Regions from separate parts of the Lentzea sp. NPDC051838 genome, predicted to be linked through region 3. Evidence: riboswitches for the same ligand, from Rfam matches in the RefSeq annotation. Region 3 holds a riboswitch; each other region holds the start of a gene.
What was found. Region 3 has a riboswitch for cobalamin ahead of AB0M24_RS02105 (prenyltransferase/squalene oxidase repeat-containing protein). Riboswitches for the same ligand answer to the same signal wherever they lie in the genome.

Region 1 (7,754 bases), on a different contig from region 3:
GACGTCGGCGCGACAGTTGATCATCGCCTTGTCGTCGACGGACATGCGTGCCGCGCCTGCTTCGATACTCATTACTGGCAAGCCTCACAGTCGGGGTCGGTGATGGAGCAGGACGGGTCGACGGCCACGGGGGAGACGGCGTTGAGCTTGCCGTCCGTGCCCTGCAACGTGGACTTCTCCACGTGCGTGGCCGACTGCGTCCGCAAGTAGTAGGTGGTCTTCAGCCCGCGCAGCCACGCCAGCTGGTACAGCTCGTCGAGCTTGCGGCCACTCGGCGCGGCCAGGTAGAGGTTCAGCGACTGCGCCTGGTCGATCCACTTCTGCCTGCGCGAACCCGCCTCGATCAGCCACGAGCTGTCGACCTCGAACGCCGTGGCGTACAAGGCCTTCAGGTACGGCGGCACCCTGTCGATCGCGCCGAGGCTGCCGTCGTGCAGCTTCAGGTCCGAGATCATCCGCTCGTCCCACAGCTTGCGCTGCTTCAACGCCCGCACCAGGTCCGGGTTGATCACGGTGAAGTCGCCGGACATGTTCGACTTCACGTACAGGTTGCGGTACAGCGGCTCGATCGACTGGTTCACACCGGTGATGTTGGCGATGGTCGCGGTCGGCGCGATGGCCATGACGTTCGAGTTCCGCATGCCCTTGCGCGCTTTCTCGCGGACCGTCGCCCAGTCCATCGTGGACTCGCGGTCCTGCTCCAGCTCGGCCTCGCCGCGGTTCCGCGCGAGGATCCCGATGGAGTCGATCGGCAGGATGCCCTGGCTCCACAGGGATCCCTCGAACGACTGGTACGCGCCACGTTCCTGCGCGAGCTCGGCACTGGCCGTGATCGCGTAGTAGCTGATCTCCTCCATGCTGCGGTCCGCGAACTCGACGGCTTCCTTGCTGGCCATCGGCGTGCCGAGCGTGAACAGGGCGTCCTGGAACCCCATCAGCCCCAGCCCGACCGGCCGGTGCTTGAGGTTGGAGTTCCTGGCTTCCGGGATCGTGTAGTAGTTCACGTCGATGACGTTGTCGAGCATGCGAACCGCCGTGCGCACGGTCTTCTCGAGCCGCGCGTGGTCGATGCCGTCTTCGGTCACGTGCTGCGCGAGGTTGACACTGCCGAGGTTGCACACCGCGACCTCGTCGACCGTCGTGTTGAGCGTGATCTCGGTGCAGAGGTTGCTGGAGTGCACGACCCCGCTGTGCTGCTGCGGCGAGCGCAGGTTGCACGGGTCCTTGAACGTGATCCACGGATGCCCGGTCTCGAACAGCATCGTGAGCATCCGCCGCCACAGGTCGACGGCCGGGAGCTGCTTGAAGACCTTGATCTCGCCGTTGGCGGCCTTCTCCTCGTACGCCCGGTACCTCGCGGCGAACTCGTCACCGAACGCGTCGTGCAGATCCGGCACCTCGTCCGGCGAGAACAGCGTCCACTGCCCGTTGGCGCGGACCCGGCGCAGGAACTCGTCCGGTACCCAGTTCGCGGTGTTCATGTCGTGGGTGCGGCGCCGCTCGTCGCCGGTGTTCTTGCGCAGGTCGAGGAACTCCTCGACGTCGATGTGCCAGGTCTCCAGGTAGGCGCAGACAGCGCCCTTCCGTTTTCCTCCCTGATTTACAGCTACTGCCGTGTCGTTGGCGATCTTGAGGAACGGCACGACGCCCTGCGACTTGCCGTTGGTTCCCTTGATGTGCGCGCCGATGCCGCGCACCGGTGTCCAGTCGTTGCCGAGCCCGCCGGCGAACTTCGAGAGCAGCGCGTTGTTGCTGATGCCGTGGAAGATGCCGGCGAGATCGTCGTCCACTGTGGTCAGGAAGCACGACGAGAGCTGCGGGCGGGTGGTGCCCGAGTTGAACAGGGTCGGGGTCGAGCACATGAAGTCGAACGACGAGAGCAGCTCGTAGAACTCGACGGCGCGGGCGTCGCGGTCGTCCTCCTCCAGCGCGAGCCCCATGGCGACGCGCATGAAGAACGCCTGCGGCAGCTCGTAGCGGCGGCCGTCGTGGTGCAGGAAGTAGCGGTCGTACAGGGTCTGCATGCCCAGGAACTGGAAGTTCAGGTCGCGCTCTGCCCGCAGCGCGCTTCCCAGCCGGACCAGGTCGAAGGAGGCGAGGCGCGGGTCGAGCTGGCCGAACTCGATGCCGTACGCGACGAACGAGGCGAAGTACGACGGGTAGCGCTCGGTCATCTCCGCGTGCGACAACGGGATTCCGCAGGCCTCGGCGCGGAGTTTGTCGAGCAGCAGGCGGGCGCTGACGTACGAGTAGTCGGGGTCGACCTCGACCATCGTGCGCGCGGCCATGATCGGCGCGAGGGCCAGCTCGGCGTCGGTGATGCCGGCGTAGAGATTTCGCTTGGTCTCGGCCAGAACCGCCTCGGCCGACGCGTTGGGCAGGTCGGCGCAGGCCTCGTTGATGACCACTGACAGGCGGTCGGGCACGCTCTCTCCTCGCGAGCTAAGCCCGAGGAGATGCGCGGCGCACGCCAGCAGGACACGCCGCTGGTGCACACAGCCGCCCTCCCTCGGGGCACCGTGTCGTGCGCGCAGGCTTGCGCGCACACCAGTGGCAGGTCTTCGGACTCGTGGGCGCACTTCCAACGCCTACCGGCCGTCGCTTCCCAGGCCTCACGACCCAGTGCTCAGTTGACGGCTTTCGTTCCCACTCACCGCTGCGGGGCAGTCCTGGTTTTTCACCAGGTTCCCTCTTGCCTCACCGGCCCGTTGCTCCGAGTCGGTGAACCACCAGCGCGGCAGATACTACATGTAGGGGTGGGGTCTGGATCACCACCCAACATGGGCGTGTCGTGGGTTAAGGTCGGAAACGTGGGTGATCATCGGCCGAAAGTCCTCGCAGGTGCTCTCGTCAGTGCGGGGCTGGCTTCGGCGTCGCTCGCGGTCGGTGCCGCGGCGCCCGTGACGAGCGGGGTGCTGGCCGTGTCGGCGGTGCTGGTGATGATCACCACCCGGCGATCAGGGTCACGCCGAGACTGATCATCACGGCCGCGATCACACCGTCCAGGACGCGCCACGCACGGGGCTTCGCGAACAGCGGGCTGAGGATTCGCGCGCCGAAGCCGAGTGCGAGGAACCAGACGACGCTGGCCGTGACCGCGCCGACGCCGAACAGCCAGCGCCCGGCCGCGATCGAACCCAGCAGCAGGACCGTGTCGAGGTAGACGTGCGGGTTGAGCCACGTCAGCGCGAGCGCGGTGAGCACGGGCCTGGCGCTGTCGCCGCCGGCCTGCATCGACTGCGGGCGGAAGGCGCGGCGCGCTGCCAGAAACCCGTATCCCAGCAGGAAAAGCCCGCCAACGATCGCGGCGGCGGTGATGGCCTGCGGGAACATCTTGACGATCGCGCCGAACCCTGCGACGCCCACCGCGACCAGGATCGCGTCCGAGATGATGCAGACGGCGACGACACCGGCCACGGCCTGGCGTCGAAGTCCTTGGCGCAGCACGAAAGCGTTCTGCGCGCCGATCGCGACGATCAGGGTCATCGTGGTGCCGAAGCCGAGCAGCAGGTCAGTCACCCCACCGACGGTATTTACGCGGTCTTGATGAGACCAGCTAAAGATTCTTACGTATCATTAGCAGCCGTGATGGATCTGGACCTGGTGCGCACGTTGCTCGCGGTCGTCGACGCGGGCACGTTCGACGCGGCTGCCGCGAACCTGCACGTCACGCCTTCCGCTGTCTCACAACGGATCAAGGCTCTGGAGCAGCGAACCGGTCGCGTGCTGCTGGTGCGGGCACGGCCGACCAGGCTGACCCCGTCCGGCGAGGTGCTGGTCCGCTACGGTCGGCAACTGCTCGCTCTGGATCAGGACCTCGACGCTGCTTTGGGCGAGGACGCCGTCGTCAGGGTTCCGATCGCGGTCAACGCCGACTCGCTCGCCACGTGGTTCCTGCCCGCGCTGCAACGGGTTTCACCGGACCTCAAGATCTCGTTCGACCTCCACCGCGAGGACCAGGACCACACGACGGCGTTGCTGAGACAAGGTCTCGTGATGGCCGCGGTGACGTCCTCGCGCGAACCCGTCGCGGGTTGCTCGGTGCGCAAGCTGGGCAGCATCCGTTACGCGGCAATGGCCACCGAGTCCTTTGTGGAGCGCTATGCGCAAGGTGGGCTCAAGTCCTGGCTACCTCAAGCGCCAGTGGTGGTGTTCGACCGCAACGACGACCTGCAGGACCGGTTCGTGCGCACGCTGACCCGTGGCCGTGGCGCGTCCGAGCACCGTCACTACGTGCCTTCCTCCGAGGTCTACGTGCGCACGATCGTGGCCGGTCTCGGCTGGGGAATGGTTCCGCCGCAACAACTCCAGGAAGGTCTTGTCGACCTCGCACCTGGCAGGACCGTCGACATCCCGCTGTACTGGCAGCAGTGGAAGCTCGACTCGCCCGCGCTCACCGCTGTCGCCGACGCGGTGACGAAGGAAGCGAGAATCGCCTTGCAGTAACCGGATTCGGGTCGTGGACATTAGGCCATTGTCGTCTCAAATAGGCGCTGCGAACCTCCAACCGCTCACATTTTCGAGCGACACCAACGGAGGAAGCACCCGAAATGAAACGCGTTCTCGCCGTGCTCGTCAGCGCGGCCGTCCTCAGCGGCACCGGCGTCGCCACCGCAGGCCCGCGCATCGGCTGGCTGCCCTGTGAGAAGGCTCCCGCGTCCGAGTGCGCCACGCTGACCGTGCCCGTCGACCACTCCCGTCCACTGGGCGACGAGTTCGGCCTCGCCATCGCCCGGCACAAGGCAGATCCGGCCAAGCGCATCGGCACCCTCGTCGCGATCAGGGACATCGCCGACTCCGGCGTCGACCTCGTGGCGGATCCCGGCGCGTACTTCAGCCCCGCGATCGTCGAACGGTTCGACATCGTTGCCATGGACACCCGCGGCAACGAACGCAGCCGGCCGATCACCTGCTCGCTCGACCTGCTCAGGGCGTGGCCGAGCGGTTTCCCGAAGACCCGGGCCGAGTTCGACGGCGTGCTCGACTTCAACCAGCGCCTGCGCGACGACTGCCGCGCGAACAGCGGGCCGATCTTCGACCACGTCTCCAGCGCCGACGTGGCACGTGACGTCGAGGCGATCCGCAAGGCCTTGGGGGAGCGGCAGATCAGCCTCTACACCACGGGCTACGCCACGATCACCGGCCAGCAGTACGCCGAACGGTACGGCTCGCACCTGCGCGCCCTGGTCCTCGACACCGCGTTCGACCACAGCATGAACGCCGAGCGGTACGTCACCAGCGCCGCTCGTTCGGCGGCCGGCGCCTTCGCCGAGTGGGAGGCGTGGAACACCCGCACGCCGTCGTCCCCGCTGCACGGCCGCGACATCGGGAAGTTCTGGGACGACCTGGCCGCGCAGGCCGACTCCACCGGCCTGGTCGACCCGCGCTACCCGGACTGGACCATGGACCAGCAGGCGTTCAGCTCGGGCTTCTTCGGCCTCGGCAGCCGCGGCGACTTCACGGCCCTGTCGAACTGGGCGCTGTCGCTGAAGCCCGCCTCGCAGCAGCGCATCGCGGCGGACCAGGCCGTCAACTACCCGTTCAACGCGATGATCTGCAACGACTACGACTACCGCCACCAGTCGTTCGCCGACTACCAGCGCCTGACCGCCCTGGAAACCTCCATCGCGCCGCACACCCGCGGCATGTTCCACCCGCACAACACCGTGATCGAGTGCTCCGGCCACCCCAAGCCCTCCAACCCGCAGCGGCCCGTGCGCGTGACCAGCGGCCCGAAGATCCTCGTCACGAGCATCTCGAACCCCACCTGGTCGGCGACCGAGTGGGCGTCGTCCGTGCGCGACCAGCTCGGCGACCGCGCGGTCCTCGCCACCTACGAAGGCGTGCATTACGGCTTCTACGAGAGCGGGACCTGCGGCCGCGCGGTGAACGACGACTACCTGATCGCGTTGAAGGTGCCCGCCGACGGCACCAAGTGCTCCGGCTGAGTTCCCAGCCGCGCGGCAGGTGGTGTTCTAGCCTCGATCCATGACCGGACGAGACCTCGAGTTCGAGGACCGGTTCACGACCCTGGACCGGTGGCACCCGCACTACCTGCCGCACTGGAGCTCCAGCGCGGCCACCGCGGCCCGCTACACGACCGCCGACGGCTTGACCCTCCGGATCGACGCTGACCAGCAGCCCTGGTGTCCCGAGTTCGACGGCGACACCAGGGTGTCCGGCTTCCAGACCGCGCTGACCTCGGGGCAGTCGAGGTTCCGGCCCGACCTGGAAGTGCGCGAGAAACAGCAGGACCTGCGGCTCTACACGCCGACGTACGGCAGGTTCGAGATCCGCTGCAAGGCCGTCGACGACCCCAACTGCATGGTCGCGCTCTGGATGATCGGCCTGGAGGACGTCCCGGAGCGTTCCGCCGAGATCTGCATCGCCGAGATCTTCGGCAAGCACGTGTGGCCCGCCAACACCGGCGTGGGCATGGGTGTGCACCCGTTCGGCGACCCGGTGATCCGCGACGAGTTCGAGGTCGTCGACGTGCCGATCGACGGCCGCGAGTTCCACACCTACGGCGCCGACTGGCAGCCGGGTCGCGTCGACTTCTACGTGGACGACGAGCTGGTCAACACGGTGCTGCAGGCCCCGGACTACCCGATGCAGTTCCAGCTCGCGATCTTCGAGTTCGGGCCCGAGCGGACCGGCCGCTACCCGAAGGAGTTCGAGGTCGAGTGGTTCAGGGCCTACCGCTGAACCTGTCGGCGAGCTGGGAGCAACCTGTCGGCTTCCTGAACCCAGGAACCGCACGGGTTCACGCGGGCGTTGACCGATATGTGCTGATTCCTCGACTAGCCGCCACCGGCGGTTCACTCGCCGTCGTCGCCACCGTGGCCATGGTCGGGCTGCTCGACCTGACCGTCGGCCCGTTGCGCCGCACGATCAGCGAGTACGCGCTGGGCGACTACCGCCCGGTTTTCGACGTCGCCGTGCTGCTGCTGGCCGTCGGCTCGCTCGCGATCCTCGCCGCGCTCGTCCACAAGGGACTGACGAAGTGGCGTTCCGGCGGCTCGATCGCGCTGATCCTGTGGTCGGTGGGCTTGCTGCTGGTGGTCGCGTTCCCCAAGACGAACTGGGCGATGGGCACCAACGCACTCAGCGGCAGCATCCACCGGTTCGGCAGCATGATCGCGTTCGTGAGCCTGCCGATCGCGGTGATCCTGCTGGCGCGGCCGTGGCTCAAGGACCACGTGTGGGGCAGGCACGCGAAGGTCACGCTGGCGTCCGGTGTGCTCAGTGCTGTCGCATTCATGCCGATCCTCTACGCCATTGCGATGGGAGCGGCGTCGGACGTTCGGTGGTGGCGCGTGTTCCCGTTGGGCTACATCGAGAGGATCTTGCTCGCGGCCGAGGTCGGCGCCGTCCTGGTCGTCGGGCTGTGGGCGATCGCGGCAAGTAGGGTTGCGCCATGGCGAGTTGGGGAGACCTCGCGGATTACGTCCGCGCCGAGTACGACGTCATCCACGACGAGGACGAGGAGCTGAGGATCCTCTTCACCTTCGGGGACGAGGAGGAGGGCGACGACGAGCGCACGCAGGTCGTGATCATCGTCCGGGAAGTGCTCGACAAGATGCACGAATGGGTGCAGATCGCCTCCCCGTGCGGCCTCGCGAAGGACGTGAACCTCCGCGAGGTGCTGGAGGAGGTCGGCAAGTCCACCGTCGCGTGCGGTCTCGCGATCATGGGGGAGCACGTCGTGGTCCGGCACTCGTTGCCCCTGGCGGATCTCGACATCCACGAGTTCA
Region 2 (7,754 bases), on a different contig from region 3:
GAACCTCCTGCCGGGGCCGGACACCAACCGCACGACCGACATCTTCGTGCACGACCGGGAGACCCGGGAGACCAGGCGCGCCAGCGTCTCCAGCGCCAACGTCGAGGCCGACGCCGCGAGCGGGCGGCCGTCGCTCTCGGCCGACGGGCGTTACGTCGTCTACGTTTCGAACGCGTCGTACCTGGTGCCCGGCGACGCTCCGCCGCGCGACGGAATGGACCTCGACGTGTTCAGGTTCGACCGGGAGACCGGGACGACCACCCAGGTGAACCTCAACCCGGACGGCGTGAGCACCAGCGACGTGCGCCTGCACCGGCCGGTCATCTCCGCGGACGGCCGGTTCGTCGCGTTCCAGTCCGGCGAGTGGGACCTGGTCCCCGGTGACACCAACGGCAGCGCGGACGTCTTCCTGCGCGACATGGTGACCACGACCACCACCAGGGTCAGCGTCGGCCCCGCGGGTGAGGAGGCCAACAGCTCGAGCGGGACGCCGGCGATTTCCGCGGACGGACGCCACGTCGCGTTCACGAGCCACGCCACCAACCTCGGCGGGAGCCCCACCACGGTCCTCAACCTCTACGTGCGTGACCTCGGCGACTGAGCGGACGCCCACACTCCGGCCAGCGCCGCCCGGCCGGACACCCCGGCCTTCGCGTAGATCCGTCCCAAGTGGACCTCGACGGTCTTGGGGCTGAGGTGCAGCCGAAGGCCGATGTCCCGGTTGGTCAGACCGTCCGCGACGAGCGCGGCGATCTCTGCCTCGCGGGCGGTCAAGTCGAAGCGGAACGTCTCGGCGCGGCGGGGGCGGCGTGCGTTCATGCGCCGCTCCTCCCGCGCCAGCTGAGGCAGGAACAGACTTGCGTCGCAACGGGTGAACAACGCTCGGGCGGCCACGAAGTGCGCACGGGCCTGCTCGATCTCCGCGCTGCCGCCGAACGCGGTGGCGGCGAGCAGGTGTGCCCGGCCTGCTTCCACGGCCACGCCGAGCCGGGTGAACGTGTCGGCGGCGGCGACCGCGAACGGTGCTGCCGCCGCCGGATCCGTTGGGAGAGTGGCGATCGCGCGGGCCAGCTGGGCCATCGCGGTGCGCAGCGGTACGTCGAGTGGGGCGGCCGCGTTCTCGGCGCGATCCGCCCATTCCGTGGCGTCGCGGCCGATCGCGACCTCGGCCTCGGCGAGCAGCTGGTAGGTCAACGGCCGGGTGAGCGGGTCCACCGCGGGCAGATCGGGTCCGCCTCCGGTGGCGAGCAACAGGTCGACGCAACCGTGCGGATCGCCGGAGTGCAGCAGGGCGTTCGCCAGCATCGCCTCGCCCTGTCCACTGCGCCAGGTGTTCGTGGCGACGGCGTGGTCGTCCAGAGCCACCGCCCGCTCGCCCAGTTTCACCGCCTCGGCAGGGTCGCCGCGCAACGCCGTGATCCAGCAGCCGAAGGTCAGCGCCATGACGCGGAGCTCGTCGCTGCCGGTCAGCTCGGCCGACTCCAGGCCGTCCTCGAAGCAGGCCGCCGCCTCCGCCAGTTCGCCGACGTAGGCGTGCACCATCCCGCGGATCGCGGTCAGCACCGCGATCGCGTGCGTCTGCCCGCTCATCCTGGCGAGCCGCAGCCCGCGGCCGACGTGCCTGCCCGCCGCCGTGAGCCGGTCGGCGGAGGCCTCCGCCCAGCCCAGCCAGAAGACCGCGTCGATGTCGCGAACCAGATCGCCGTCGGGCAGCCCGTCGACGAGTGCGGCGGCTTCGTCCAGCCGGTCCGCGCGAAGGTCGACGAGCGTCGCGACCGACAGCGCGGTGGCCAGCAGGGTGGGATCGTCGACCTCTCGTGCGGACGCGATCACCTCGGCCACCTCCTCGCGCCCCGGTTCACGCTCCCGTTCGACGCTGCGGCCCGCGAGAAGTGCGACCTGCAGCACCGCCGCCGAATGAGCATCCGTGTCCGCGATCCGCCGCCACTCGGTGCGCAACATCGCCGTGGCCTCGGGATAACGCCCAAGCAGCCGTTCCACCGTCGCGCAGAGCCGTACCGTCTGCGCCCGTGCGGCCGTCAGTTCGACTGGCAGCAACCGCAGCACCTCGTGCATCGTCTCGCTCGCCTGCCGCAGATCTCCGGTGGCTCCGAGCGCCTGGGCGAGTCGCCCGAGCAGCAGAAGTCGTTGTGGCGTGGCCGATTCCGCGTCGGGCAGCAGCCTGATGGCCGCCCGCAGGAAGTGCGCGGCCGTCGCAGGAGTGGAGTGCATCGTCGCCTCGGCCGCCTCGCCGAGCACCGCGACCGCGTCGAGGTCGCCCCGAGCGGCGGACCGCTCCACGTGCCGGGCGAACTCCGCGGCAGGCGCGCCACGACGGCGCAACGCCACCGCGGCCCTGGCGTGTGCCCGGAGCCGCCAGCCGGGACCCGCGTCCTGGTAGGCGACGCTGCGCACGAGCGGGTGGCGGTAGCGGAACCGGCCGGAGGCGTCCAGCCGCACCAGGTCCCGTTCGGCGAGCCGGTCGAGCGCGGTCAGCACCGACTCGGGTGCCAGCGCCGCGATCTCGGCGAGCGAGTCGGCGTCGAAGTCGTCGCCGACGACCGCAGCCGCGTGGGCGACGAGCTGTTCCTGCGGTGTCAACGCGGCCAGTTCGGCGGCGAGCACCGCGTGGACCGCCACCGGCAGGCCGTTCGCGTCGGCTCGCACCAACGCCTCCAGGTAGAACGGGTTTCCCGCGCCCGCCAGGTGGATCTCCTCGCGCCGGGCCCGGCTGAGCTGTACGGGGAGGAGCAGATCGGCGTCGGCCCGGTTCAGCGGCGCGAGCTCCAGCAGGTCGGCCACGCCGTCCGCGGTGGCGCGCGACAACGCGTGCCACAGTCGGGACGAGGTCTGCCGAGGCCTGCTCGCCAACGCCAGCAGTACGCGTCCGTGTGGCGGGTGCCGCAACAGGAAGTCGAGCAGTTCCACCGAACCCTCGTCCGCCCAGTGCAGGTCGTCGAGCACGAGCACCAGTCCGGACGGTTCGGCGAGCAGCTCCAGCAGTGCGCGGACGGCCCTGTGCAACCGGTACCGCTCCGCGTCGACCAGGTCCGTCGGGCCGTCCGCCGGGATCGCCGGGAAGATCGTCGCGAGCAGCCCGAGCCGTTCGGGACCCAGTACGGCCAACGCGGCCGGTTCCAGAAGGTCGTCGAGGGCGGTGACGAACACTCCGAACGGGACGTGGGACTCGAACTCCGCCGCGCGTGCGCCGCGGACCATCCAGCCCGTCGCGAGCGTCGTCAGCTCCGCCAGCAGTCTGCTCTTGCCGATCCCCGGTTCACCGGTGACCACGACGCACCGGGCGCCGTCCGCTGCCAGCATTCCGCGCAGGACGCCTGCTTCGCGTGCCCGGCCGGGTAACTCAGCCATGCGTCGGTGGACCTGCCTTCGGGTTAGCATGCGTGGGTCGTGCGTGGGGGAAGTCCGGTCGAAGTCCGGCGCTGACCCGCAACGGTAGGCCCTCCTGATGGAGGGTGAGCCCGAATACCCGCACACGGCAGACCAAACGCAACTCTCCTGCCGTGGACTGCGGGAAGGGAACCAGTGATCGGGAAGATCTGCGCGCTCGTCGGCGTGCTCGTCGTCAGCGTTGTGGCGGGCGTCTCGCTCGGCCCCGTCAGCATTCCGTTCGGGCAGACCGTCGAGCTCCTGCACGCCGCCATCACCGGCGGAGTGATCTCCGCCGCAGATGCGGGCCAGTACCACATCGTCTGGGACATCCGGCTGCCTCGCGTGCTGCTCGCCGCAGTCGTGGGCGCTGGTTTGAGCACGGTCGGTGTGGCGATCCAGGCCATGGTCCGCAACGCGCTCGCAGACCCTTATGTGCTCGGCATCTCATCCGGCGCCAGCGTCGGGGCGACGGCCGTGGCGACCCTCGGAGTGTTGTCGGGTCTGGGGGTCTACGCGTTGTCCACGGGAGCGTTCCTCACCGGGCTCGGCGCCACCGCGCTGGTCTACCTCACCGCGCGCACGAGCCGCGGGCTCACACCGTTGCGGCTGGTGCTGACCGGAACCGCGCTGGCGTACGGGTTCTCCGCGGTGGCGATGCTGCTCGTCTTCCAGGCACCGCACGGGGAGGCGGCGCGGGCGGCGATGTTCTGGTTGCTGGGCAGCCTCGGAGGCGCGACCTGGCAGCAGCTTCCGGTCGCCGGTGTCGTCACGCTGGCCGGGATCGCGTACTTGATGACCAGGGCGCGGCAGCTCAACGCATTGGCGATGGGGGACGAGACCGCGACCACACTGGGTGTCCCGGTCAACCGGTTCCGCACGCAGCTGTTCATCGTCACGGCCGGCATCACCGGTGTGCTGGTGGCGGTCAGCGGCGCGGTGGGCTTCGTCGGCCTGATGCTGCCGCACCTCACCCGCATGGTCGTGGGCGCGGACCACCGGCGCGTGCTGCCGCTCGCACCCCTTGCCGGAGCGTCGTTCCTGGTGTGGGTGGACGTGGCCGCCCGCATGCTGGCCGCGCCGGAAGAGCTCCCGCTCGGCGTCATCACGGCCGCGATCGGCGTGCCGTGCTTCATCTTGCTCATGCGCCGCAAGTCCTACGTCTTCGGAGGCCGTTGATGCGCATCGAGGTCTCCGGCGTCACCGTCTCGAACATCATCTCGGACATCTCGCTGGCTGCTCAGAACGAGGTCGTCGGCATCGTCGGCCCGAACGGCAGTGGCAAGTCCACGACGTTGCGCTGCGTCTACCGGGCTCTGAAGCCGGACTCCGGTGCCGTGCTCATCGACGGCGCCGATGTCCACAAGCGACGCGACCTGGCTCGTCATCTGGCCGCTCTGACGCAGGAGTCGCAGGTCGAGTTCGACTTCACGGTCGCCGAGGTCGTGGAGATGGGTCGCCTGCCGCACGAACGCTCCCCGCGCGACGTGGAGGTCGTGCGCGAGGCACTGGCCACAGTGGACATCTCGCACCTCGCGTCGCGCAGCTTCCTCAGCCTCTCCGGCGGCGAACGTCAACGCGTGCTCATCGCCCGTGCCATCGCCCAGGAACCGCGCGTCCTCGTGCTGGACGAGCCCACGAACCACCTCGACATCCGCCACCAGCTCGACGTGCTGGCGTTGGCGCGCGGCCTCGGCATCACGGTGCTGACCGTGCTGCACGACCTGAACCTCGCCGCGTCCTACTGCGACAGGTTGTGCGTGCTCGACGAAGGCCGCCTGGTCGCGTCCGGCACGCCCGCCGAAGTCCTGTCGCCCGAGCTGATCGCCAAGGTCTTCCACGTCACGGCACACGTCGTGCCCCACCCCACCACAGGAGTTCCCCAGCTCCTGTTCGACCAGGAGGTCACCCCTTGAGAACCGCCCTCTGCGCTCTGCTGCTCCTCGTGTCGGGCTGCGGGGCCACGGTCGCGCAGGACAAGTCGGGCACAGACCCGGTGACCGTCACGAACTGCGGTGAGCAGGTGACGTTCGACAAGGTTCCGTCCAAAGTGGTCACCAACGACACCGGCATCACCGAGCTGATGTTCGCGCTGGGGCTGAAGGACCGCATGGCCGGGTACGTCGTGTCGGGTGACGACAACTCTGTCGACCTCAAGACCTCGCCGTGGAAAGCCGACTTCGACAGCACGAAGAGGCTCTCCGACAAGATCTCCAAGGAGGTCGTGCAGGGCGCCAACGCCGATCTGGTCTTCGCCGGCTGGAACTACGGCTTTAGCGAGAGCACCGGCTTCACCCCGGACGCGTTGAAGCAGCTCGGAATCGGCACCTACCAGCTCACCGAGGCGTGCCGCAACGGCGTGGGCAAGCAGCGCGGCATCATGCCCGCCCTCGACGCGTTGTACACGGACCTGCGCAATCTCGGGAAGATCTTCCGCGTCGAGGCCAAGGCCGAGGAGCTCATCAAGGGCTACCAGCAGCAGATCTCCGACGCGGGCAAGCTGATGGCCGGGAAGCCGCGCCCGAAGGTGTTCCTCTACGACAGCGGCCAGGACCAGCCGTTCACGTCCGGCAAGAACGCCGCGCCGCAGGACGTGATCTCCAAGGCCGGTGGCGACAACGTCTTCGGCGACCTCAACGACAGCTGGGCCACGGTGAACTGGGAGACCGTCGTGCAGCGCAACCCGGACGTCGTGCTGATCGTGGACTACGCGGACGGCGAGGCGAACACGCCCGCGCAGAAGCAGGCGTTCCTGGAGGGGTTCGCGCCGCTCTCGAACTCCCCGGCGATCAAGAACAAGCGCTTCTTCGCACTTCCGTACGCCGCGCTGGTGGAGTCGCCGCGCAACCCGGCCTCGATCGAGGCGTTCGCGAAGTTCCTTGCCCAGGCGTGAAGCCTGTACTGCCAGGCGTGCGCCAGTACTCACCGTGACCAGATAGTGGGAGATTTCTTCCCGGCGCTTGGTACGTCGTGCTGAGCTGTGGCAGCATCCGCTACATGGCTCAGCACCTCGCCATCATTATTGACGAGCGCGTCGGGTAGTGCCGCCCCTGGCACCCGACGCGCAGACCTCTCGCATCCCGCGGGGGGTCTTTTTGTTTGCCCGGATGAGGAGATGACCCGCGATGGCCGGCCCGAACGACGAATTCCACGTCTACGACACGACGTTGCGCGACGGCGCACAACGTGAGGGCATTTCGTACTCCGTCACGGACAAGCTCGCGGTCGCGCGGCTGCTGGACGGGCTCGGCGTCGGGTTCATCGAGGGCGGCTGGCCCGGCGCTCTGCCCAAGGACACGGAGTTCTTCGCGCGAGCGGCGGCAGGGGATCTGGAGCTCAAGCACGCCAAGCTGGTCGCGTTCGGGGCAACGCGCAAGGCTGGGATCAAGGTCGAGGAAGACCCGCAGGTCAAGGCGCTTCTGGACAGTCAGGCGCCGGTCGTCACGCTGGTGGCCAAGTCGGACCTGCGGCACATCGAGCGGGCGTTGCGCACCGACGCCGAAGAGAACTTCAAGATGGTGCGCGACACCGTGAAGTTCCTCAAGGACCACGGCAGGCGCGTCTTCCTCGACGCCGAGCACTTCTTCGACGGCTACGCGTTCTCGCCGGAGACCAGCCTGCGCGTGCTGGAGTCCGCTGTGGAGGGTGGTGCGGACGTCGTCGTGCTGTGCGACACGAACGGCGGTCAGCTGCCGCTGGGTCTTGCGGAGACGGTCTCGGAGGTCATCGAGAAGACCGGTTTCCGAGTAGGAATCCACTGCCAGGACGACACGTCCTGCGCGGTGGCGAACACCCTCGCGGCCGTTCAGGCGGGCGCGACGCACGTTCAGTGCACTGCCAATGGTTATGGCGAGCGAGCAGGCAACGCGGACCTGTTCGCCGTCGTGGGAAACCTCGTGACCAAGCTCGGCATGGAGGTGCTCCCGACCGGGGCGCTGGCCGAGCTCACCCGTGTCTCCCATGCGTTGGCCGAGATCGCGAACATCGCACCCGACACCCACCAGGCTTACGTCGGGTCGTCAGCATTCGCTCACAAGGCGGGTCTGCACGCGAGCGCGATCAAAGTGGATCCGGAGCTGTACAACCACATCGATCCGGACCGCGTCGGCAACGACATGCGGGTGCTGGTCACCGAGATGGCCGGCCGGGCGAGTATCGAGCTCAAGGGACGTGAGTTCGGACTCGACCTGGCCGGCCGGTCAACCGAAGTCGGCAGCGCGTTGAAGCGCGTCAAGGAGCTGGAGGCGAAGGGCTGGTCGTTCGAGGCCGCCGACGCCTCGATGGAGCTGCTGCTGCGCTCCGAGCTGTCCGAACTGGACACTCCTCCTTTTGCTTTGGAGTCGTACCGGGTGGTGCTGGATCACCGC
Region 3 (7,754 bases):
TCGGTTACGGTACGCGGCTTACGAAAGTGGTTGTCCAACCTCTAACGGAGCGTCGTGACCGAACCTCCCGATCTCGACCGCGGTGTGCTCCGCACGCTGCTGACCGACGTGGTCACCGGTGCGCTCGCGCGTGGGGGTCTGAACGGCTGCCTCGACGGCGCGATCGCCAGGGCGCGGCTCATCGGCGGTTGTTGCTCGGTGTTCGTGTTCGACGTCGACCACTTCAAGACCGTCAACGACGCGTACGGGCACGCGCGCGGTGATGTCGTGCTGCGGTCGATCGTCGAGCGGGCCAAGGGCGTGGCGCGCGACGCCGACGTGGTGGTGCGTTACGGCGGGGACGAGTTCGTGCTGGTGCTGCCGGAGACGGGCGCGGTGGAGGCGCTGCAGGTCGCGACGCGGCTGGTGGACGCCATCGGCACCAAGCCGTTCCCGGGAAACCCGCCGCTGTCGGTGTCGATCAGCCTCGGACTGGCCACCTACCCGGACGACGCGCCCGACCGGCAGTCGTTGATCGAGCTCGCCGACCGTCGAAACTACCTGGCCAAGCGCCGCGGGCGGGGCCGCGCGGTGGGCGACGACCTGCAGGCGAGCGGGCGCCGGTCGTCCGAGAGGTTGCTGGAGCGCGACGCGGCACTGGCGGTGGTGCGCGACTTCCTCGTGCGGCTGGACGCGTCCGGACGCGGCGCGCTGAGGGTTGCCGGCGAGCGCGGCGCTGGGCACAGCAGGTTCCTGGCCGAGGTCGGCAAGCTGGCGGGGCTGCGCGGGTTCGACGTGGTCGACGGCGCCGTGACACCGGACGGGCTCGGCGAGCGGGTGCTGGTGCTCGTCGACACCGACGCCGACCTCGCGGACGTGGGCCGGCGAGTGCGGCGGCTGGCCGGCTCCGGTGGCGCGCGGGTCGTGGGCCTGGTCCAGGCGATGCACGATCCCGCCGGGCCGGTGCCGCAGGTGCTGCCGCTGCTCGACACCGCGGTGCTGGCGCCGTTGTCCGAGTCGGCGCTGCACGTGTGGCTGCGCACGACGTTGCACGGTGAGCCGACGAGGGAACTGGTGCACTGGCTGGCTCGGCGCAGTGGCGGTTTCATCGCACAGGCCGAGCGCGGGCTGACGCAACTCGCCGCTCGTGGCGACCTGGAGCAGGGCGGCAACGGCGACTGGGGCGTCTCCGAGGAGGCGGTGGCCCGTGCCGACAACGCCCGGCGACGGTTGCCGGCCGCGGTCAGCAGCTTGGTGGGCCGCGCGCGGGACGTGACGCGGCTGGCCGACCTCCTCTCCGAACGGCGGCTGGTGACGCTGACGGGCGCCGGCGGCATCGGCAAGACCCGGCTCGCGGTCGCCGTCGCGGGAGCAGTGGCGGACGAGTTCGCGGACGGCGCGGTGTTCGTGTCGCTCGCCGAGGCCACCACGACGGAGATGGTGGTGTCCGCCGTCGCCGCGGTGCTGGAGGTGCCGGAGGGCACGAACGAGCCGCTGACCGACGCGGTGATCAAGGCGCTGAGCGAGCTCGAGCTGCTGCTGGTGCTGGACAACTTCGAGCACGTGCTGAGCGCTGGCTCGTTCGTGGCCGCGCTGCTGGCGGCGGCGCCGGGCGTGCGCGTGCTGACCACGAGCCGGCAGCGGTTGCGGCTGTCCGGCGAACAGGTCTACCCGGTCCCGCCGCTGCCGGTGCCCGATCTGGACCGCCTGCCGTCCCGTCCGGAGGAGACCGACGAGGCGCTGGCGTCCTGGCCCGCACTCGCGCTGTTCGTGTCCAGGGCGACCGAGGCCGTGTACGGGCTGACCTTGTCCGCGGACGACCTTCGTGCCGCGGCCGAGGTGTGCATCCGGCTGGACGGCCTGCCGCTGGCCATCGAGCTCACGGCGGCGAACTGCGACGTCCTGTCGCCGCCCCAGATCCTCGCCCAGTTGAACGAACGGTCCGAGTTGCCCGCGGTCGGGCCGCAGGACCTGCCGGCGCGGCAACAGACCCTGCGCGCCACCATCGACTGGAGCTTCGCGCTGCTCGACGCCGACGACCAGGAGTTGCTGACCCGCCTGGCGGTGTTCGCCGGTGGCTGCACGGCCGACGCCGTCGCCGCGATCTGCCTTCCTTCGGAGATCAGCGACGAGAGTCTCACCAAGCGGCTGACCGGGTTGGTCGACCGCAACCTCCTCGGCGCGCGGCAGACCGAGGACGGGCTCCGGTACACGATGCTGGAGACCATCCGGGCCTACGCGGGCGAGAAGCTGGCCGACGACGAGGTGACCGCGCGCCACACCGCGTACTTCGCCGAGTTCGCCGAACGCGCGGACCGCGGCCTGGGCGGCCACGACGGAGCGGCCTGGTACGCGCGGGTCAGCCACGAGTACCTCAACCTGCGCGCGGCGCACACCCAGGCCATGACGGGCAGGGACCCGCTCACCGCCGCCCGGATCGTCCTCGGCGTCAACCGGTTCTGGCAGAAGGGCTGGCACATCCGCGAGGGCCGTGAATGGCACCGCCGCCTGCTCGCGGACGCGCCTGGCCTGCCAGAGGGTGTCCTCGGCAGGGTGATGGACTCCGCGGCGTTCCTCGCGATCAAGCAGGACGACCAGGAGACCGCGCTGACGCTGGGCTCCGAGAGCCTGCTGATCGGCCGCCGGATCGGCGACCACGACCTGGTGGCCCAGGCGCTCAACATCGTCGGCCTGGTCGCCCGGCAGAGCGGTGACCTGGACCAGGCCCGCGCGTGCTTCGGCGAGTGCGTCGAGATCGAGCAGGCGCACGGAAAACGCGCCAACGTGCTGGCCGCGGCGCGCGGCAACCTGTCGATCATCGCTCGCTTCGAGGGCGACCTGCACACCGCGCGCGACCTGATGCGGCACAACATCGAGGCGGACCGCGTGGTCGGCAACCTCCGCACGTTGTCACTGGACCTCGTCGGTCTCGGCGACGTGTGCGTGGACCTCGGCGACGCCGCGGCCGCTCGCCCGCTGCTAGTCGAAGCCGTCGAGATCAGCAGGCGGATCGGCGACATGGGCGGCGAGGCGTACGGCTTCCACATCCTCGGCCGGCTCACCAGGCTGGAAGGCGACCCGGTCGAGGCCTACCGCCTCTACACCTCGGCCATCCACTTCCACCACGGGTTCGGCGACCGGTTCGCGGTCCTCTACACCCTCAGCTCGCTCGTCGACCTGCTCAGCACGGTGGACCCGGCGTCGGCCGCCAGGATGCTCGGCGCCGTCGAGGTGATCCGCGAGCAGGACGGCCTGCCGATGACGAAACATCAGCGCGCCGTGCGGGACGGCACCCTGGTCCGGATCCGCAGCACGCTGACCGATGCCGAGGTGGACGCCGCGATGGCCGCCGGAACCGCGATGGATCTCGACGCTCTGGTGGCCCTCGCCTTCGAAGTGGACCCGGCCTCGTTCGCCTAGACACTTAGGCTGCCGGAGTGGAGACCGACTTCAGCCGTTATCTGACGGCACGGGTGCTGTCGGTGACGGGCGCGGTGGTGGCGGCCGTCGCGATGCCGGTTCTCGTCTACCAGCTCACCGGGTCCGCGGGCTGGACGTCGGCGGTCACGGTGGCGGAAGCGTTGCCGTACCTGGTGTTCGGGCTGCTGGCCGGAGCGCTCGCGGATCGCCTGGATCGCCGGAAGATGATGGTGGCGCTGGACTTCACGGTCGCCGCCGTGCTGCTCAGCATCCCGCTGGCGTGGCTCGCGGGTGCGCTCACCGCTCCGCACGTCGTCGCGGTGGCGTTCGCTACGCAGACGGCGTTCGTGTTCTTCGACGCCGCGAACTTCGGTGCTTTGCCTGCCCTGGTGGGCAAAGAACGGCTCACTGCCGCCTACTCGACCCTCTACGGCCGCACGACCGTGGTGGAACTGGTCGTTCCCGGACTCACAGGTCTGTTGGTAGCGGTTGTCGCACCGGCGGCTCTGATGGCGGTGAACGCGCTGACGGCGGTCGGTTCGGCGGTGTTGTTGCGCGGTATCGCCGGCAGCATGGCGAACCCGCGTCCGGTGCAGGGGGCCGGTGAGATCGTCACCGATGTGCGGGAAGGGCTGCGGTTCCTGTGGCAGCAGCCGATCGTCCGCACGCTCACTTTGATCGGCGCGCTGCACTCGGTCGCGACGGGTGCCTGGATGGCGGTGCTGGTGCCGTTCGCCGACCGCGTGCTCGGGGTGGCGCCGAGCGGGGACGTGCGGCTGGCGGCCGTGTTCACCTGCTGGGGTGTGGGCGCGATCATCGCCAGCCGAGTGCTGCCGCGGCTGACCGAGCGCTGGGGTGGTGCGCGGCTGGCACTGGCCGCGTTGCCGTTGTCCTTGCTGGGCGGTGTGTTCGTGCTCGTGAGCGGACATTGGCTGATCACGTGCGTGGCGGTGGTGTACTGGGGCGCCGCGAACTCCACGGTGGTCATCAACGGGATCACCTACCGCCAGCAGGTGTGCCCGGAGGACATGCAGTCGCGGGTGAACACCACGGCCAGGATGGTGGCGTGGGGTCTCGGGCAGCCGCTCGGCGCGGCACTCGCCGGGGCCGTGGCGGTGGCGGCGGGTGATCCGCGGGCGGGACTCGCGGCCGGGGTGGTGGCGTTGCTCGTGGGTGTGCTGCTGGCTTGGGTGACGCCAGTCCTGCGGCATGCTTCGCTGCACGCGGGCTGATCGAGGTGGCGCCGGTCGTGCGGCGTGCTTCGCAGCACGCCGCTTGACCGTGGTGACACCGGTCTTGCGGCGTGCTTCGCAGCATGCCGCTTGATCGTGGTGGCGCCGGTCTTGCGGCGTGCTTCGCAGCATGCCGCCTGACCGAAGCGCCGCCAGTCGTGCGGCGTGCTTCCCGGCATGCCGCCTGACTGAGGTGGCGCCGGTCGTGCGGCGTGCCTCCCAGCACGCCGCCTGACCGAACCCCCGCGTCAGCAGGCGAGCGTCGGAGCGGCCGGGTTGCCGCCGCCGTCGAGGTTCGCGAGCTTGACCCCGGTGAGGCCGAGAATCGCCTGCGCCGTTGCGCGAGGCGCGGTGTTCGGGTTGAAACCCGTTGCGTCGTAAGCGATCGCGCCCCGATCCGCTGCTGCACCCGAACAGCCGACGGCGAGCGACTTGAGGAACTGCCGAGCCTTCACCGTGGCCGCCGGGCGGTGGCCTGCCAGGGCTTCCGCGGCCAGGCCGGTGCTGTTGGCGTTGGACGCGTTGGTGCCGACGGAGAATCCGCCGTCGGTGTTCTGCTGCGAGGCCAGCCACGTGGTGCCCTCGGCGGCATTCGCGTTGTCACCGTTGGCGCGCAACGCCTGCACGACCATCGCGGTCGAGTCGACGTCGCTCACGCACGGCGTCTGCCCGAAGTTCAGCGGGAAACCGCCGTCGGGGCACTGGGTTCCGGCGAGGAACGACACGGACGACGCCGGTGCACCGCCGGAAGTCCGGTCCAGCGCCAGAAGTGCGAGCGACTGCGTGAAGGCGTTGGAGAAGTCACCGAAGTCCGAACGGTCGGAGAACCGGCCGGACGGCGCGAGCAGACCCCGCAGACCGGCTTCCAGGTTCACGCCGCCGAACGAGGCGCCGTTCTTGTGCCGCACCTGAGCGGCGAGCAGGAGCTTGGCGTGCGCGCCGGCGTACGCCTCGGTGCCGGAACCGACGTAGCCGGTGGTGATCTCCGGCTTGGCCAGCCAGGTGATCGCCTTCTCGGCGTTGGTGTCCGAGGAGCGGGCGGCGGCGAACGCGAAGATCGCGTCGATCGTCAGGCCCTGGTCGGGGAACTTCTGGCCGCCGAAGTCGGCCTCGAACCGCTCGCCGTCGACGAGCTGGCGGGCGAGCCAGCCCGATGCCGCGTCGGCCTTGTCGGTGGTCGCGGCTACCGCTGGAGCGGCCGTGGCCACGCTGAGAGCCACGACAGCGGCGAACACAAGACGTCTCATGAAAACCCTTTCCCGCACTTCCACGACAGGAGTTGGTGAACACCGCGCGGTGCGGGTGACCGGGCTCGCCCCGAGGGGCACACCGTTGCGGGACAGCGCCGGATTCCCACCGGCTTCCCCCACGTCCGCGCTGAACGTCGATCAGGTTCTCATGGTGCGCGAGCCGGTGTTGCCGATACCGTGAAGCGGCGGTGTGACGCTCGCCTCCGGTTTGCGGGTGTTAACCTCCGCCGGGCAAGGACAACTCAACACCTCCGCTCGTGATGGGGAAGCCGGTCGAACTCCGGCACTGTCGCGCAACCGTGGGCCGCTCCCAGAAGCGGCGAGTCGGAATACCGGTCGAGCGGAGCAGAACAAGTCCAACCGCTGTCGCGAGAAGCAGGGGTGGCCTCCGGAGCTTCACGCGCCAGGCCCCTCCTTCATGCAGCTGGGGAGGGGGAGCATGAACCGGCGCAGGTCCTCGGCCGTGCTGGCGTTGGTCGCCGGTGCGGGCCTCGTCGCCGCACTGGCCGGCGGTGCCGCTGCGGCCGAACACCAGTCCGCACACGCCAGCTCTGTCTGGCTCTCCCGTCAGCTGCGCCCCGACGGCACGCTGGAGAACCCGCTCGGCGGCCTCCCGGACCACGGCCTGATGATCGACGTGATCTTCGCGCTGCACGCGTCCGGTGACGGTGCGCTGGCCAAGCCCGTCGTCGACTTCCTCGACGACCAGGGCCACGCCACCGACTACTACACGTGGGACGGGCTGGCTCCCGGCCAGGGCTACGACCAGATCATCGTCGGTGGCGCGGTCGCGAAGACGTTGCTGGCAGCCCAGGTCGCAGGCCGTGATCCGCGCGACTTCGACGGCCACGACCTGGTCGCCGAGGTCAAGGGCGCGATCCGCCGGTCCGGCGTCGACGCCGGCCGCGTCTCCGACTACTCGAAGAACCCCGAGTGGTCCGACATGGTGCCCAACAACGCCAACATGTTCGGCCAGGCTCTCGCGGTGATCGGCCTCGCGGTGGCGGGGGAGAACGACCAGCTCGCCATCGACAAGATGGTGACGCAGCAGTGTTCCGAGGGCTACTTCAGGGCTTTCTTCGGTCAGGTGGAAGGACCTGATGGACCGCGGGTCTCCTCGTGCGACGAGGGCAAGGCAGCGGGCGCGTCGTCCCCGGACGGTGACACGTCAGGCCTCGCGCTGTCGGCGATGCTCGCGGCTCGCAAGGCCGGTGCGCCCGGCCTCGACGCGACCATCGCGAAAACCGTGGCGTGGTTGAAGGCCAACCAGACCGCGGGTGGTGGCTGGGGCGGTGGTGTAGGTACCGAGGCGCCGAACACCAACAGCACGGGCTTGATCACGCAGGCACTCGCCGACGCGGGCGGAGCGGGCACCGAGGTGGCCAGGGGTGCCGCGTTCCTGAAGTCCGCACAGGCCAAAGAATCCGACGCGGGCAACGCGCTCGCGAGTCACCTCGGCGCCATCGCCTACAACCCGGCCGCCTACGAGGCGGCACGCACGGGCGGAATCGCCGGCATCGACACGTGGATCAGGGCGAGCGCACAGGCTTCGCTCGGGTTGTCGCAGGTGGGTTTCTACGCCCTCGCCAAAGGCACTGTGCCTGAGCCGATCACGACCACCACGCATCCCACGACCAGGACTGAGACCCCAACGGTCAAGGCACCCGCGCAGAAGCCCGTGGTGCGCCAGCCCGTCCCGGCGCCGCAGAAGGTCCAGCCCGGTCCGAAAACCCCTGCCGCCCGGCTCGGCGCGTACCTGGCGGGCAAGCTGGTGCGGGGCGACCACGTCGAGGTCACCGAGAACGACAAGACCTACGTCGACTACGACGCGACCGCGGACCTGGTGCTCGCGTTGCGCGCGTTGGAGGAGCAA
Region 4 (7,754 bases), on a different contig from region 3:
CGGCGCGGTTGAACGGCACGCCGGACGACGTCAGCTGGTTGACCAGGTCGTGCATGCCGAGCAACGGGGTGCCGCGCACGACCGGGCGGTCCGAGCTGCCCGGGACGATCATGCCCGCGTCGAGCAGCGAGCGCTGGCGGTAGGCCCACGCGGAACGCTCCGGTCCCAGCGCTGCCAGCATGCCGTCGCCGATCTCGTTCACGAAACGGCCCTGTGGCACGGCGATCACGCCCAACGACGCCGCGCGCGTGACCTGGTCGGGCCGGGACACGCCGAAGTGTTCGATGCGGTGCCGGACATCCGGCCGTGGATCGAGGCGTTGTGCTTCTTCGTAGGCATCCAGGACGAGGTCGATGGCCGCGTCGCCGATCGCGTGCGTGGCGACCCGCCAGCCACCGCGATGGGCAGCGATGATCTGGTCACGCAGCACGGACTCGTCGCCCTGCAGATAGCCGTGGTTGCCCGGGCTGTCCGCGAAGTCGTGGCACATCGCGGCGGAACGGCCGATCAGCGAGCCGTCCGAGAAGATCTTGGTCGGACCGATGCGCAGCCAGTCGTCGCCGAATCCCGTGCGGATGCCCAGATCCAGGCCGAGGCCCAGCTCTGTCACCTCGTGCAACGCGTCGGCGGCGATCATCAGCTCGACGCGGACGTGCAGCTTTCCCTGCTCGCGAGCGCGGTGGTAGGCCTCCAGCTCGACCGGCGACTTGCCGATCCAGCCGCCGCCGATGCCCGCCTCGACGCAGCTCGTGATGCCTTCGCTCAGGTACACCCGGCCCGCGCGGTCGATCGCGTCGACCAGCGTGTCCACCGGGTACGGCAGCACCAGGCGGTTGACCAGCTGCTGGGCCTGTTCCTGCAGCAACCCGGTCGGGCGGCCGTCCGCGTCCGTCACCACGACACCGCCGGAGATCTCGACGGCGTGCTCTGAAATCCCCAGCTCTTCCAGCACCGGGGTGTTGACCACGCACATGTGACCGGACGTGTGCTTGATCCACACCTTGCGGCCGCGGGCGACGCGATCCAGCGCGTCCCGGGTCGGATGGCCGCCGCACTTGTTCTGGTCGTAGCCGAAGCCCACCACCCACTCGCCGTCCGGAGCTGCCTCGACGGCCGCGTACAGCGCGTCCAGCGACGGCACGCGGCAGTCCACTTCGGACAGAGCGAGGCCGAACATCGCCATGTGGTTGTGGGCGTCGTGGAAGCCGGGCGTGACGACAGCACCGCCCAGGTCCACGACCTCGCGCGCCGGAACCTCCTCCAGCGCCACGATCCGATCACCGAGCACCGCGAGAGCGGACGCCGGGCCGTCCAGCGTCACGAACTCGGCGTTGGTCAGCAGCAGGTCGGCCTTGATCATTGCAGCCCCTCGAAAGCCACGCGGTACCAGTCGCTCCACGGCGTCGGCCGACCGTCCGAGTCGATCTTCACGATCACCCGGTAGCCGGACGCGTAATGACCGCACCGGAAGCCGTAGCGAGCGCTGGTCGTGCCGATGCGGTCGGCGGTGATCTCCACCGGTAACGAGCCCGGCGAGGTGAAGGCGCAGTGGAACTCGACGTGCAGCTCCTTCACCACGTAGTTCAGGTCCGGGTCGCGGTCGGCGTAGGACGACCAGCCGAAGCCCAGATCCTCGAACAACGCGGACTGGGCGCGTTCCACGTGAACGGGAAAACGCGAGTTGTGCAGGGTTCCGTTGAGATCAAGTTCGTCGAAGAAGACCGGGCTTTCCCAGTGAAAGCTCACCGCAGCAGCTCCTTGGCGACACGCTCGGACGGGGTGCGCGGTAGATCTTCGCGGAACTCCCAGAAACGCGGAACCTTGAAAGCCGCCAACCGTTCCGCACACCAGTCCGCCAACTCGTCCGACGACACAGTGCCCACGACGAACGCCTTGACCTCCTCGCCGCGGATCTCGTCCGGCACCCCGAGCACCGCCGCGAGCCGCACGGCCGGGTGGCTCATCAGCACTTCCTCGACCTCGTGCGCCGCCACGTTCTCGCCGCTGCGCCGGATCATGTCCTTGGTCCGGCCGAGGTGGTAGAAGCGCCCGTCCTCGACCCTCGCGAGATCTCCGGTGCGAAACCAGCCGTCCGCGAAAGGCGACGGCAGCCCGAGATAGCCGTCCATCATGCCGGGACCGCGCAGCCACAGCTCGCCGTCGACGATCTTGGCCTCGCGATGCCCCGCAGGCTTCCCGAGACAACCGGTACCGACGAACCTGTCGTGATCCTCGGCCGTGATCCTCAGGTCGGCGCCTGTCTCCGTCATGCCGAACGCCTCGTACCAGCCGACACCCCACCGCTCTTCCAGTTCCGCGTGCAGGGCGGGCGGAATCGCCGAAGCCTGCACGGCCCGGACGCGATGATCACGGTCGGCACGGTCGGGCGGCATGCGCAGCAACAACGCCGGCATCGCGCCGAGGCAGTAGAAGTACGTGACGCGGTGCTCGCGGACCTTCGCCCAGAACGTGGACGGGTGAAAGCCGTCGAGCACCACGAGATGCGCTCCGGCGAGCAGCGCCGCAACGACGTTCCACTGTGGATCGATGTAGTGGAACGGTTGTGCCGTAAGCATCACGTCGTTGCTGCTGAGATGAGGAAACTCGTCCACGAGGCTGCGACCCAGCGTGAGCCAGTACTCCTGCGACAGCACGCACGCCTTGGGCTTGCCCGTCGTGCCCGAGGTGAACTGCAGGCTGACCGGCCCGCCGACCACCCCTTGCACAAAGCCCTCGACCGGCTCCAACTCCTCGACGAGATGCACTGCACGGCCGTCGAGCAGCGGCTGGAACTCCGCGGTGCTGACCACCGCGACCGCTTCCGACGTCCGGAGCACATGGTCAGCGTCGACCGACCGGTACTTGACGTTGATCGGCACCGCGGTGGCACCGAGCTTGATCAGCGCGAACCAGACCAGCGGGAACTCCGGCACGTTCCGCAGCATGATCGCGACCCGGTCACCCGCGCGGATCCCCTTGTCCCGCAACGCCTGCGCGTACCCGCTGGACAGCCTGTCGATCTCGGCGAACGTGAACGAGCCACCGGGATCGAACGTCCACGCCGTTCTGTCCGGCCATCTCACAGCGGCCGTCCGCAGCATCGCGATCACTGGTTGAAGTCTTTCCGCGGCGCCTCGTTCTCCCCGGACAGGCTCGTCTGCAGGGCGTGCTCAACCTCCGTGGCGAGGGCCTGGTCGAGCGTCGAGTCGTAACCCTGGTCGATGGCACGTTTCGCGAGCAATGCGGCGACCGGAGGCTGAGCGATGATGCGCCGCGCGAGCTTCATCGCGTGCTTCTCGTGGTCGTAGACGTCCCGGTAGACCACCCCGAGCTGCAACAGCCTGTTGCCGGTGATCTGTTCACCCAGCAGCAGCCATTCCTTGGCCTGGTGCGGCCCCACCAGCTTCGGCAGCAGACTGGAGATACCTCCCGTCACGCTGAGACCGACCCCCACTTCGGGAAACCCGAACTTCGCGTCAGCCGTCACGATGAGGTCGCATCCCAGCGCGAACTCCGCGCCCGCACCGAGCGCGTACCCGTGCACCGCCGCGATCACGATGCCGGGGTAGTCGCGGATCGCCCGCGTCACGTCCTGGATGCGTTCCAGCCGGGCCCGCGTCTCGTCCTCGGTCTCGACCGGCACCGGTTCCTTGAGGTCGTGGCCGGCGCAGAACGACTTGCCCCGCCCCGCCAGCACGACCACGCGCGCCCCGTCCTCGCGGGCACGGCCGAAGGCTGCCAGCAAGTCCTCGACCAGGGCCGGGACCACGGCGTTCAGCCGTTCCGGACGGTTCAGGTGCACCTGCGCGACGCCCTCGGCACAGGAGTAGTCGACGGTCATCTCTCCCCTTCGATCGATCGATCGATTGAGTCCGACGCTAGAGTGAGCGAGTCAGGTCGGTCAAGGGAGGCGTCACATGTCGACTGAGGAGCGGGTCCGCGAGGCGGCGGTGGCGTTGTTCGCCGAACGCGGGTTCCACGGCACCGGCATCCGCGACCTCGCACAGGCCGCCGGGCTGTCGTCGGCGACGCTCTACCACTACATGGGCACCAAGGAAGATCTGCTCGCCGAGATCATGCGCACGAGCCTGACCGCGTTGATCGCCGAGGCCGAGAAGATCACCGGTGACCCGAGGGAACGGCTCGTCGCATTGGTCAAGATGCACGTCCAGGCTCACGCCGAGAAGCCGCGCGAGACCACGGTCGTGGACGGCGAGATGCGCGCGCTGACCGGCGAAAGGCGCGCGGAGATCGTGGCGTTGCGCGACCGGTACGAGCGGTTCTGGCAGAACGCGATCGTCGACAGCCTGAAGGCTCGTCAGCTGTCAACAGCGGATCCGAGCATCGCTCGTCTGGCGTTGCTGGAGATGTGCAGCGGGGTGTCGCGGTGGTACTCCCCTGAAGGACCGGTCAAGTTGAGCGATCTCACCGTCCAGTACGCGGACATGGCGCTGGGCATGCTCGGCGCGTCCCGCTAGTCTCGATCACGCCAGCGGTTCACTCAGGTTCGCTTGAGTGGAGCAAAAGGGAACCCGGTGCGAGTCCGGGACTGCCCCGCAGCGGTGAGTGGGAACGAAAGCCGTCATACGCACTGGAGAAATCCGGGAAGCGACGGCCGGTAGGAGCGCGATGTACGCCCACGAGTCCGAAGACCTGCCGCCGGTCCGCGCACCGACCGGTGCGCGGTGCACCGGAGCCTCTCGGGCGGGCTGACGGGCGACCTCTGGGCTGCCTCGTGGGTTTCCGGTGCGTTCCGCACGCTCGCGAGGAGAGAGCTTGTGACCATCGGCAGCACCGTTTTCGGCTATCCCCGCATCGGACCGATGCGCCAGCTGAAGCGCGCCGTGGAGCAGTACTGGTCCGGCAAGATCGACGAAGCCACCCTGCAGGCCACCGCACGTGGGCTGCGCGCCGAGACCTGGGCCGAACTGTCCGAACTGGACTCGATTCCGTCCGGCACGTTCTCGTTCTACGACCACGTGCTCGACACGGCGTTCCTGTTCGACGCCGTGCCGCAACGGCACCGCGACCTGGGTCTGTCCGAACTGGACACCTACTTCGCCGCGGCACGAGGCCGCGACGGTGCCGCTGCTCTGGAACTCACGAAGTGGTTCGACACCAACTACCACTACCTGGTGCCGGAACTGGGCCCTGACACCGAGTTCCGGCTCGCCGGCGACAAGCCGATCGCGGAGTACCGCGAGGCGCTGGAGCTCGGCTTCACGACCCGGCCGGTGCTGCTCGGCCCGGTGACGTTCCTGCTGCTGGCCAAGAGCACGGTCCCGGGCTTCGAGCCACTGACTCTGCTGGACCGCCTGCTGGAGGCCTACGTCGAGCTGCTCGGCCGGCTGCGGGTCGAGGGCGTCGAGTGGGTGCAGCTGGACGAACCGGCGTTCGCCGCCGACCGCACACCCGCCGAGCTCAACGCGTTGCGGCGCACGTACCGGACGTTGAGCGGCCTGCCAGGACGGCCGAAGCTGCTCGTCACCGGCTACTACGGCGACCTGGGGCCCGCGCTGCCGATCCTGGCCGAGTCGCAGGTCGAGGCGATCGGGGTCGACCTGGTCAGCGCACCGGACACCTCGTTCGCCATTCCGGCGTTGCGCGACAAGACATTGGTCGCCGGCCTGGTCGACGGGCGCAACGTGTGGCGCACCGACCTGCACGCCGCGCTGTCCAAGGCCGCGTCGCTGCTGGGTTCCGCGCGCGAGGTCGTAGTGTCGTCGTCCACGTTGCTGCACGTGCCGTACGACCTGGAGTTCGAGCAGCTCGACGCTGACGTGCGGGCACGGCTGGCGTTCGCACGGCAGAAGGTGCGCGAGGTCGTCGTGCTGGGCAGGGCTTTGCGCGACGGAGCGGACGGCGCGTGGGCGGACGAGGCTCAGCGTCAGGTTCCCAGTCCCCGTCGCGATGATCATGTGCGGGCTCGCATCCAGTCGTTGCGGCCGGAGAACCAGGTTCGGGCGCCGTACGAGGACCGGGCGGCGGCCCAGCAGGCACGGCTCGGCCTGCCGCCGCTCGCGACCACGACGATCGGCTCGTTCCCGCAGACCGGCGACATCCGCAAGGCCCGCGCGGCGGTCAGGAGCGGCGAGATCACCCCGGCTGACTACGACCAGCGCATGCGGGACGAGATCTCGCGGGTGATCGACCTGCAGGAGGACATCGGCCTGGACGTGCTCGTGCACGGCGAACCCGAGCGCAACGACATGGTCCAATACTTCGCCGAGCACCTCGAAGGCTTCGCCAGCACCGAGTTCGGCTGGGTGCAGTCCTACGGGTCGCGGTGCGTGCGGCCGCCGATCATCCACGGTGACGTGTCACGGCCTCGCCCGATCACGGTGCCGTGGAGCACCTACGCGCAGTCGCTGACCTCCAAGCCGGTCAAGGGAATGCTGACCGGCCCGGTGACGATCCTGGCGTGGTCGTTCGTCCGCGACGACCAGCCGCTCGCCGACACCGCGGCCCAGGTGGCGCTGGCGCTGCGAGACGAGATCCGTGACCTGGAGGGTGCCGGGATCCGGGTGATCCAGGTGGACGAACCGGCGTTGCGGGAGCTGCTTCCGTTGCGCCAGAAGGACCAGTCGGCGTACCTGGCGTGGTCGGTCGGCGCGTTCCGGCTCGCCACCACCGGTGCCACGGCGGCCACCCAGATCCACACGCACCTGTGCTACTCGGAGTTCAACGAGGTGATCGGCGCGATCTCCGACCTCGACGCCGACGTGACGACGATCGAGGCGGCACGGTCCAAGATGGAGATTCTGGAGGGGCTGGACTTCCCGCGTGGCATAGGTCCTGGCGTCTACGACATCCATTCCCCGTTGGTGCAAAACGAAGATCAGATCGTTTCGCTGATCACCGAAGCGGTGCGCGCGGTGCCAGGTGAACGGTTGTGGATCAACCCCGACTGCGGGCTCAAAACTCGCGGTTACGCCGAGGTGGAGCAGGCGTTGCGAAACCTCGTCGCTGCGGCCCAACGGATGCGCACCCACCTGGGGTAATGAGAGCGCGACCCCGGAACGTGATCGATTCCGTTCCGGGGTTGTTAAATTCCCGGTACTGCAAAGATTTGGCGAACTACCTAGACGTGAAGGTGGTTCATGTACCACCTTCTGCCTCGCAAGCCTCTCCGCTCCCCCTGCTCCCCGGAATCGAGGCCACTGTTGAGGAAGAAGCTCCTACCCGCGCTGGCCGGCGCACTGCTGATCACCGCGCTGTTCCCCGGGATCGCGCTCGCCGACCCGCCCCAGGCCATCCCCGCCAACTACGCGGCGGAGGACGGCAAGTGGCAGCCGGCGTTCGACTACGACGGTGACGGCTGCTACCCCACCCCGGCGATCTCGCCGACCGGGCAGGTGGCGCCGGGCCTGAAGAACTCGGGCGCCCTGAACGGCAACTGCCACGACAGGTCCGACCTGGACAACACGAACTCCTACAGCCGGTCCAAGTGCAACAACGGCTGGTGCGCCTACCTGTACGACCTGTACTTCGAGAAGGACCAGGCCGTGCCGGGCTGGGACTGCTGCGGCCACCGGCACGACATCGAGCACGTGATCATCTGGGTGCAGAACGACGTGGCCCAGTACGTCTCGACGTCGGCGCACGGCAAGTACAGCACCTACTCGCGTGACAAGGTGGCATGGGAAGGCACCCACGCGAAGATCATCTACCACAAGGACGGCGCCAGCACGCACTGCTTCCGGCTCGCGGGCTTCAACGAGCAGGCGGAGAACCACTACGGCGTCTACCAGTAC

Region 1: it holds a riboswitch for cobalamin, as region 3 does, so the genes downstream of both, AB0M24_RS10915 (ribonucleoside-diphosphate reductase subunit alpha) here and AB0M24_RS02105 (prenyltransferase/squalene oxidase repeat-containing protein) in region 3, are expected to answer to the same signal.
Region 2: it holds a riboswitch for cobalamin, as region 3 does, so the genes downstream of both, AB0M24_RS29560 (iron ABC transporter permease) here and AB0M24_RS02105 (prenyltransferase/squalene oxidase repeat-containing protein) in region 3, are expected to answer to the same signal.
Region 4: it holds a riboswitch for cobalamin, as region 3 does, so the genes downstream of both, metE (5-methyltetrahydropteroyltriglutamate--homocysteine S-methyltransferase) here and AB0M24_RS02105 (prenyltransferase/squalene oxidase repeat-containing protein) in region 3, are expected to answer to the same signal.

What each region holds. Positions count from the first base shown of each region.
Region 1 covers NZ_JBFAYI010000003.1:531,775-539,528, forward strand. Annotated here, with positions in the region: gene AB0M24_RS10910 (ribonucleotide-diphosphate reductase subunit beta) at 1-72, opposite strand, end outside; gene AB0M24_RS10915 (ribonucleoside-diphosphate reductase subunit alpha) at 72-2,426, opposite strand; cobalamin riboswitch at 2,535-2,746, opposite strand; gene AB0M24_RS10920 (LysE/ArgO family amino acid transporter) at 2,944-3,486, opposite strand; gene AB0M24_RS10925 (LysR family transcriptional regulator ArgP) at 3,589-4,446, shown strand; gene AB0M24_RS10930 (alpha/beta fold hydrolase) at 4,551-5,948, shown strand; gene AB0M24_RS10935 (glycoside hydrolase family 16 protein) at 5,989-6,705, shown strand; gene AB0M24_RS10940 (DUF998 domain-containing protein) at 6,786-7,493, shown strand; gene AB0M24_RS10945 (hypothetical protein) at 7,418-7,754, shown strand, end outside.
Region 2 covers NZ_JBFAYI010000016.1:128,745-136,498, forward strand. Annotated here, with positions in the region: gene AB0M24_RS29550 (hypothetical protein) at 1-601, shown strand, start outside; gene AB0M24_RS29555 (AAA family ATPase) at 577-3,369, opposite strand; cobalamin riboswitch at 3,387-3,510, shown strand; gene AB0M24_RS29560 (iron ABC transporter permease) at 3,544-4,566, shown strand; gene AB0M24_RS29565 (ABC transporter ATP-binding protein) at 4,566-5,303, shown strand; gene AB0M24_RS29570 (ABC transporter substrate-binding protein) at 5,300-6,280, shown strand; gene cimA (citramalate synthase) at 6,513-7,754, shown strand, end outside.
Region 3 covers NZ_JBFAYI010000001.1:517,605-525,358, forward strand. Annotated here, with positions in the region: gene AB0M24_RS02095 (diguanylate cyclase) at 55-3,399, shown strand; gene AB0M24_RS02100 (MFS transporter) at 3,417-4,631, shown strand; gene AB0M24_RS02105 (prenyltransferase/squalene oxidase repeat-containing protein) at 4,880-5,878, opposite strand; cobalamin riboswitch at 5,911-6,033, opposite strand; cobalamin riboswitch at 6,108-6,237, shown strand; gene AB0M24_RS02110 (hypothetical protein) at 6,321-7,754, shown strand, end outside.
Region 4 covers NZ_JBFAYI010000008.1:79,206-86,959, reverse strand. Annotated here, with positions in the region: gene AB0M24_RS20320 (amidohydrolase) at 1-1,360, opposite strand, end outside; gene AB0M24_RS20315 (hypothetical protein) at 1,357-1,746, opposite strand; gene AB0M24_RS20310 (AMP-binding protein) at 1,743-3,101, opposite strand; gene AB0M24_RS20305 (enoyl-CoA hydratase/isomerase family protein) at 3,107-3,841, opposite strand; gene AB0M24_RS20300 (TetR/AcrR family transcriptional regulator) at 3,918-4,478, shown strand; cobalamin riboswitch at 4,477-4,676, shown strand; gene metE (5-methyltetrahydropteroyltriglutamate--homocysteine S-methyltransferase) at 4,779-7,001, shown strand; gene AB0M24_RS20290 (NPP1 family protein) at 7,227-7,754, shown strand, end outside.